One region of the Thioalkalivibrio sp. ALE28 genome, then DNA from elsewhere that is predicted to be linked to it. Evidence: riboswitches for the same ligand, from Rfam matches in the RefSeq annotation. Region 1 holds a riboswitch; the other holds the start of a gene.
What was found. A riboswitch is a leader RNA that binds a small molecule or an ion and turns the genes downstream of it on or off. The one in region 1 is predicted to bind cobalamin.
Positions count from the first base shown of each region.

Region 2: another riboswitch for cobalamin. It lies ahead of bluB (5,6-dimethylbenzimidazole synthase); the one in region 1 lies ahead of D105_RS0110535 (porin).

Region 1 covers NZ_KB898102.1:69,537-73,899, forward strand. The annotation lists gene D105_RS0110525 (DUF4399 domain-containing protein) at 1-362, shown strand, start outside; gene D105_RS0110530 (cytochrome-c peroxidase) at 438-1,442, opposite strand; cobalamin riboswitch at 1,635-1,857, shown strand; gene D105_RS0110535 (porin) at 1,968-3,098, shown strand; gene D105_RS0110540 (cytochrome c) at 3,119-3,676, shown strand; gene cobM (precorrin-4 C(11)-methyltransferase) at 3,871-4,363, opposite strand, start outside.
Region 2 covers NZ_KB898094.1:195,584-199,946, reverse strand. The annotation lists gene D105_RS0103045 (iron ABC transporter permease) at 1-554, opposite strand, end outside; gene D105_RS0103040 (cobalamin-binding protein) at 561-1,463, opposite strand; cobalamin riboswitch at 1,610-1,818, shown strand; gene bluB (5,6-dimethylbenzimidazole synthase) at 1,913-2,665, shown strand; gene cbiB (adenosylcobinamide-phosphate synthase CbiB) at 2,662-3,564, shown strand; gene cobD (threonine-phosphate decarboxylase CobD) at 3,581-4,363, shown strand, end outside.

The sequences.
Region 1 (4,363 bases):
ACCGCATCGCGCCGCCGGATGGCGCGAAGGTCTATTTCATCAGCCCGCAGGATGGCGAAACGCTCGAAAGCCCGGTGCGGGTCCAGATGGGCCTGCGCGGCATGGGTGTCGCCCCGGCCGGTGTGGAGATGGACAACACCGGCCACCACCACCTGCTGGTGAACAAGCCGCTCGACGAGGTGGACCTGGACGCCTCGCTGCCCTTCTCCGACCACAAGCGCCATTTCGGCGGCGGGCAGACCGAGGGCGAGCTGGAACTGGAACCCGGCGAATACACCCTGCAACTGCTGTTCATGGACTACCGTCACATCAGCTTCGACCCGCCCGTTGTCTCCGAGAAGATCACGATTACCGTGGAATAGATCTGTACCACCCCATCAAAAAGCCCCCCTCCGTTTCCGGAGGGGGGCTGGCGCATTCGATTCCGATGCGGCCGGTTACGGCAGCGCAGGAATCTCGAACTGCGGCATTTCGCCGGTCAGCGCGTGCATGAAGGCCTCGATATCCGCGACCTCGTCATCACTGAAGTCCTGCCCCAGCATTTCCTCGCCCATGATGCGGATCGCCTCTTCCAGCGTGGCGGTCTCCCCGTTGTTCATGTAGGGGTAGGTCAGGGCCACGTTGCGCAGGGTCGGGGTCTTGAACGCAAACCGGTCGCTCTCCTCACCCGTGACCAGGTAGCGGCCCTCGTCCTCCGAACCCGGCACCTGGATGCGGTGGAAGTTGCTGTCGGTCAGCGCCGGCCCACGGTGACAGGCCACGCAGCCGTTGTCGGCGAACAGCTTCATCCCGCGCATCTGCTGCTCGCTCATCGCGCCCTCATCCCCGGCCAGCCAGCGATCCAGCGGCGAGTTCGGGGTGTTCAGCGTACGCTGGAACGTCGCCAGCGCCTTGGCCACGTGGTCGGTATTGATCACGTTGTCGCCGTCATAGTCGGGATAGGCGGCCTCGAATTTCTCCTGGTACTCATTGAACTCCTCCAGGCGGGCGATCGCATCCTCCAGCGGCATCGCCATCTCGATCGCGTCCTGGATCGGGCCCAGGGCCTGCCCCTCCAGGTCGTCCTCTCGGCCATCCCAGAACTGCGCGGTGAAGAAGCCGGAATTCAGCACGGTCGGGGTATTGCGCTCGCCAACCTGGCCGTCATGGCCTACCGCGCGCGGGATGCGGTCCGCCCAGCCCAGCGCCGGGTTGTGGCAGGTCGCGCAGGAGATCACGCCGGAGCTGGAGATGCGCGGCTCGAAGAACAGCATCTTGCCCAGCTCGATCTTCTCCTTGGTCATCGAGTTGTCCGCCGGGATCGGCGGCAGCGCCGGCAGCGGCTCGAACACATCGCGATACTGCGAGTAATCAGTATCCGCCACGGCGGGCGCGGCCACGCCCAGCGCCAGGGCGGTGCAGGCCGAAAAGATGGCGCTGCGAAGATAAGAACCTCGGATCATGGCAAAGTCTCCCTGAGATTGGATCGGTGTCGGCGAAGACCGATATAGACTCGGTCCAAATCACCTGAATCCCACCCTATCGACCCGGTATTCGATCGACCAGCGAAATCAGCGCTCCCGTTGATCCAGATCAATCACTGCGGTTGGTCGCTCATCAAACGCTCTTCTTGCCAGCCTGTTTGCACCCCAGTACCCTTCGCCCCGCCTCCAGGTGCCCTGGCGTTCCATCGCCGGGGATAATCGGGAAGCCGGTGCGCGAACTGCCGTTCGCAATGCCGGCACTGCCCCCGCAACGGTAGGTGAAGACAACGGATCAACAACCACTGCGCCGCAATTCGGTGTGGGAAGGCGATCCGCCCGGGCACCCCCGCCCGCTTCACGAGTCCGGAGACCGGCCAGGAGGAAACCTGACGCTGCGGCGGGCAAGCGGTCGGGTCGGGCTTGCTGTGTCTATAGTCCCCGACCTCCCCTGGCCCACCCAGCGTCGTTCCATCCACGGCGCACGGGGTGTGCGTCCCAGGGAGAATGACCTTGAACAAACCGACCCGACGACCCGGCCGGCCGCCACTCCTGGCTCCGGCCCCGACCCTTCTCGGCCTGTTGATCGCCAGTGGCGGGGCTTCCCCCCTCCAGGCACAGTTCGAGTTCGGCAGCGAAGCCGACGGCTTCGCAATCACCCTGGACCCGCTCATCCAGGGCCGCTACGCCATCGAGCGGGGCGACGAGGGAACCACCACCGAATTCGACTTTCGCCGCGCCTGGCTGGATTCGACGGGCACCCTCTTCCACCCCGATCTTAGTTTTCGCCTGCAGCCCGACTTCAGCAGCGGCGAGCTCTCGATGCGCGATGTCTGGCTCCAATACGCACTGACCGAGTCCCTCGACCTGCGCGCCGGCCAGTTCACCGTACCCTTCGGCCTGCCGCGGGACATCGGTGGCCCCAACCGGCTGTTCACCGAATTGAGCATCGCGGGGAATCAGTTCGAGGTCCCGGCTGGACGCGATACCGGCGTCACCCTACTGGGGGGCGACGGCGACGACCGGGCCTGGGCCATCGGCGTGTTTGATGGTCGCGGCCGCCTTGACCAGCGGGATGACCGACCGTCCACCTCCGGCCACCTGTTCAGCGCTCGGGGGGCCTGGGCACCGGTAGGCACCCTTCCACGCGACAACACGACCGTCGGCAAGCCGGTCGAGCATACAGTGGCCCACGGCGTCGGCCTGCAGGCGGCGAACCGCAATCACCTGCGCGACTGGACTCGCGGGCGGGAGAACCAGGTAAATCAGCAACGCGCCGACTGGGTCACCGCAACGGCCGACAGCGTCGTCAAGTTTGCCCGCACCGCCATTTCATTCGCCGCCTTCCGCCGCGACGTATCGCCCGATCACGGCCCCGCATACCACGACTTGGGCGCCGAACTCGAGCTGGCTCAGGAACTGCCCTGGGAGGGGCTAGAGGTTGCCGCGCGCCACGCTGTGCTGCGCCACGACGCCGGCGACGACCTCGGCACCGACGAGCGCTGGCAGCGCGAGCGGGGCGCCGGCCTCAACTGGTACCACCGCGGCCAGCGACAAAAAACCCAATTGATGTGGCTGGACCGCGACGCCGGCACTTCGGACTGGGAGCTGCACTTGCAGCACCAATTCCGCTTCTGACACTGGAAAGGAGATCCGACATGACTCGAACCCCCTTTACACCGGCCCTCCGGATCGCCGGCCTTGTCCTGTTCCTGCTTGCTGCCACCGGCGCCCATGGCGACGAGGTGACGCTCCCCATGCCCGGCCCCTGGGGCAAAGACTACAGCGAGACGATGGACAACCCGGCCACAGTGGACGCCACCGAGGCCTTCCAGCGCTTCCGCCAGCAAAGCATGCAGGGCACCTCAGCCACCTACCGCAGCATCGAGCAGATCCTGCGCTACGACGCACCGTTCGCCGAGCGCCTGCCCGACCTGGCCGAGGAACTGGCGCGCCGAGCCGCCGACATCGAAACCTGGTTCGCTCGCGAGACCCCGGCGCGGGACGGCGAACCCGGCGCCCTGCCCGCGGCCTGGGAGGACCCGGAGTTTTCCGAGTACAAGGCAGCCTACCGCGAGGCCGCCGAACGACTGCAGCGCAAGGTCGAGGCGGCCGAGGACCTGGAGAACGAAGACTTCCAGCTTCGCGCCACCGAGGCCCTGAACGGCGTGCGCCACCATTGCTTGGCCTGCCACGACCACTACCGCCGCCGCTAAACCGGGCGGGAACCAAGGGGCCGCCTCACGGCGGCCCTTTCCGTGGTCCTGATCGAGAAGAAACCGCCTTCGCCTGCAAGCAGACTCCTACAGGTTCCTGGCGATGTGGGAACCTGCTTGCAGGCGAAAAGCCCAGTGCCCCACAACACCCACCGGAGTCACCCCTGCCTGCGGAAGATCGGGGCCGCCGCCGCTTAGTCCCCGTCCATGCCGCGGTAACGGCGCACATGCGCCGGGTCGTACAGCGCACTGTCGCGGAAATCGCCCGGGTCCAGCGCCGGGCCCACCAGGATCAGCGCCGAGCGCCGCGTGGTCAGGGCCTGCGCCCGTTCCGCGATATTCCCCAGCGAACCGCGCACCACGGTCTCGTCCGGCCAGCTGGCACGGAAGACGATGGCCACCGGGCAGTCGCAGCCGTAGTGCGGCCGCAGGTCCTCGACCACGGTCTCGATATTGTGCAGCGAAAGATGGATCGCCAGGGTCGCCCCGGTGGCGGCAAAGCTCGCCAGCCGTTCGCGCTCCGGCATGGAGGACGCCCGTCCCGGCGTACGCGTCAGCACCACCGACTGCGCCACCTCCGGCACCGTCAGTTCCCGCCCCAGGGTCGCGGCGGCGGCGGAGAATGCCGGCACGCCGGGCGTGATGCTGTACTCGATCCCGGCCGCCTCCAGCCGACGGATCTGCTCG
Region 2 (4,363 bases), on a different contig from region 1:
GCGTGGGACACATCGCCCATCAGCCAGTACAGCATGCCCGGTAGCTCGGCCGTCGGGCTGACTGCGAGCAGGAAACTGATCATGGCGCCCCAGCCCGCCGCGACCACCACGCCCGTCAGAAGCAGGCGCGTGGGGGTCCAGCTGCCGGTACCGTGTGCCAGGCCGAACACGATCACCGTGGACAGCAGGGCACCGGCGAACGCGGCCAGGGAGACGGAAAACATCGACAGGCCCGCGAGCATCGCCAGCAGGGCGCCGACGGAGGCGCCGCCGGAGAGGCCCAGCACGTAGGGATCGGCCAGCGGGTTGCGCAGCAGCACCTGCATCAGCGCGCCGGCCAGACCCAGCAACCCGCCTGCGGCAAAGGCCGCCAGGGCGCGCGGCAGGCGCAGCTCCAGCACCAGCGTGTCGTGCAGGCGGCTGCCCTCGCCGAGCATCACCGCCAGCAGGTCGCCGGGCGCGATCGCGACACTGCCGAAGGCCAGCGCGATCAGCACCGCCAGCAGCGACGCCGGCAGCAGGACCGCGGCGGCAAGGAGGAAGGCGCGGGTCACGAGGGGTCAGTCCACCCGGCGGAGTCGGGCCCGCTCGAGCTCCTCGCACATCAGGCGGGTGCCCTCGGCGATGCGCGGGGTATGGCGCTGCAGCAGGGACGGCGGGATGAAGAACAGGTTGTCGCGCTGGACCGCGGTCATGTCCTCCCATTGCGTCCAGGCGATGACCCAGTCGGGGCGATCCTCGCCCATGCCGCCGCCAATGATAACCTCCGGATCGGCCTCGATGACCGCCTCGCGATCCATGCGCGGGACCAGGCGATCCAGGTGGCCGAATACGTTCACCCCGCCGCACAGGCGGATCGCCTCGCTGATCAGGTGGTCGTCGTTCACCGTCATCAGGGGTTGTTCCCACACCTGATAGAACAGGCGTACCGGGTCGCGCTCGGCGTAGTCCTGGCGAAGGGTGTCGATCGCCTCCTCGAAGCTTCGCACCGCCTCGTCGCCCTGCGTCTCGGTGCCGGCGAGCTGTGCCATGCGGCGCATGCTGGCGGACACACCGTCGAAGCTGCGGGGCTCCGACACGTAGACGTGGAAGCCGAGCTCGCGCAGGTGTTCGATCTGGGATTGCGAGTTTCCGCTGCGCCAGGCAACGACCAGGTCCGGATCGAGCTGCACGACGCGCTCCATATCGATGCGGCTGTAGCCGCCCACGCGGGGAAGCATCTCCGCCTCCGGCGGGAAGTCACTGTGCTGGGTCGCGCCCACCAGCTTGTCGCCAGCCCCGACGGCGAACAGGACCTCGGTGATATGCGGGGCGAGGCTGACGATGCGCTCGGCGGGTTGTTCCAGCCGGACCTCGTGACCGTCGTCGTCGGTCACCGAGACCGGGTCGGCCAGTGCCGGCGCCGTGCAAAGCAACGTCGCGACGAGCAGGGCGGAGGAGTGTCCGAGGGTCTTGAAATTCATAAAAATCCGGTGGTTGTGGCGCTGTTGCGAGGTCGAATGGAGGACGTCTGCGGTAGTGCGCGCAAGCCGCAAAAGCGTTTCATCATAGCAGCATGCACAAGATGGTTTGGTGCCCAAATTGGTCGGGGGCGCGCCGAACGCGTATCATACGGCGGCTAGTATCAGGTGCCTGCAATGCGCAGGTGAAACGGGAAGCCGGTGCCAATCCGGCGCTGCCCCCGCAACGGTAAGTGAGCGGCGAACCACACCGCAGGCTTGGCCACTGTGTCCCCACGGGTCACGGGAAGGCGTCTGCGGCATCGGCACCCGCCGACGCTCGCAAGCCCGGAGACCGGCCTGGTGATGACGCATCCTGCGATCGTGCGGCGGGCAACGATCGAGGGCACGGGCACTATCTGCGGTGCCCGTTCCTTCGTGGTTTCGCCGTGCCGTCGCCCCGACGGAAACGCATGACGAACCCAGATCCCAAACCGACAGAAGGGCATCCGAACGCGTTCGCCTCGGCCGAGCGCGAGGCGGTTTATCGCGTGATCGGGGAACGCCGCGACATGCGCCATTTCCGCCCGGATCCGGTGGATCGCGCTACGCTGCGCCGGCTGCTGGAGGCCGCCCACCGCGCCCCCAGCGTCGGGTACATGCAGCCCTGGCGCTTCCTGCGGGTAACCGACCCGGCGCTGCGCGAGGCCCTGCATGCCCACGCCGCGGACGAGCAGGCCCGCACCGCCGAGGCCTGCGGGGAGCGCGCGGCGGAGGTGCACCGCCTGAAGCTGGAAGGGATCCGCGAGGCGGGGGAGTTGCTGGTCGTGGCCCTGACCGACGACCGCGAACGCTATGTGCTGGGGCGCCGTACGCTACCGGAGATGGACCTGTGCTCGGCGGCCTGCGCGATCCAGAACCTGTGGCTGGCGGCCCGCGCGGAGGGGCTGGGCATGGGCTGGGTCTCGCTGTTCGATCCGGACTGGCTGGCGCGGCAGCTGGACATGCCGGAGGGCGGCTATCCGATCGCGGTGCTGTGCCTCGGCCATGTGGAGCGTTTCTACGACCGGCCGATGCTGGAGACCGCGGGCTGGGATCGCCGGCGGCCCCTGGAAGAACTGGTCTTTCAGGATCGCTGGGGCGTGCGCGGCGAGCTGGCAGCCGACCAGGATGCGGCAGGCACCGGACACGGGGCGGACGAACGGACCGGATCCGACAGCGCATGAGCGCCTTCCTGATCCTGATGGGCGCCCTGATCCTGGATCGCTTGTTCGGCGATCCGCGGCGGTTCCACCCGCTGGCCGGGTTCGGTCGGCTGGCGGCCTGGGCCGAGTCCCGCTGGCATGCGCCCAGTCGCCTGCGCGGGGCGTTGCTGCTCGCGGCGCTGGTCCTGCCATGGGTGGCGCTGGCCGCTCTGGGGGCGTCGCTGGCGTGGGGCTGGCTGCTGTCGCTGGCGATCCTGACCCTGGCGATCGGCTGGCGCAGCCTGGACGAACACGCCGAGGTGGTCGCGCGGGCCCTGGAGACGGATGATTTGCACGGTGCCCGCACGGGCGTGGGGATGCTGGTCAGTCGGGACACGGAGGCCCTGGACGTGCGCGGGGTGAGCGGGGCGACCATCGAGTCGGTCCTGGAGAACGGCAACGATGCGCTGTTTGCCACGATCTTCTGGTTCCTGGTCGCCGGGGCACCGGGCGTGGTGGCCTACCGGCTGGTCAACACCCTGGATGCGATGTGGGGGTACCGTAACGAGCGGTATGCCACGTTCGGCTGGGCGGCCGCGCGGCTGGATGACGCCATGAACCTGATCCCGGCGCGTCTGACGGCCCTGGCCTATGCCCTGGCGGGGCGCGGGCGGGACGCATTGCAGTGCTGGCGTGAACAAGCCGCCGGATGGAAGAGCCCGAATGCCGGGCCGGTGATGGCCGCTGGGGCCGGTGCGCTGGGCCTGGTGCTGGGCGGCCCGGCGCCCTATGGCGGCCAGCGCGAGTGGCGCCCGCGCCTGGGCATGGGCCGCCTGGCCGATGCCGCGGGCATTCGCCAGGCGGTGGCGCTGGTGGACCGGGCGCTGGCGATCTGGATGGCGTTCATCGTGATGGGGGTGATTGTCGTTGTCCTGTTCTGATCCGCAGAAGGCTCCCATGCCCGAATCCCGGGCGCTCGTGCAGGTGCACGGGGGTGGTGTGCGCCAGGCGGCTGCGCGCTACGGCATTCCGGCAACCGAGTGGCTGGATCTTTCCACCGGCATCAACCCGCATGGCTATCCCGTGGGCGAGGTCCCGCAGTGGGTCTGGGCGCGGCTGCCGGAACCGGAGGACGGGCTCGAGGCCGCGGCTGCTGACTATTACGGCACCGCAGCCCTTTTGCCCGTCGCGGGCTCGCAGGCGGCGATCCAGTTGTTGCCGGCGCTGCGCCCGGGTACGGCGCGCGTCGGCATCCTCGAACCCAGCTACAACGAGCACGCCCGGGCCTGGCGCGAGGCCGGGCACACGGTACGCCCGCTGAGTGGCGAGGCGATCGCCGCCGCGCTGCCCGATCTGGACGTGCTGGTGCTGGTCAACCCGAATAACCCGACGGGTCAGTGCTTCGAACGTGCGGACCTGCTGGCCTGGCATGCGGAACTGGCCGCGCGTGGTGGCTGGCTGATCGTGGACGAGGCCTTCATGGATGTGACGCCGGGGGCCAGTCTCGCGCAGGACGCACCGCGCGAAGGCCTGGTGGTGCTGCGTTCTCTCGGCAAGTTCTTCGGGCTGGCGGGCGCGCGGGTCGGGTTCGTGATCGCCGACGACGCGATGCGCGCGCAGCTGGCCGCCCGTCTGGGTCCATGGGGCCTCGCCGGACCTTCGCGCTGGGTTGCTACCCGGGCGCTGACCGACCGCGCCTGGCAGGCCGAGACACGTAGCCTCCTGCAGGCGCGCGGCCAG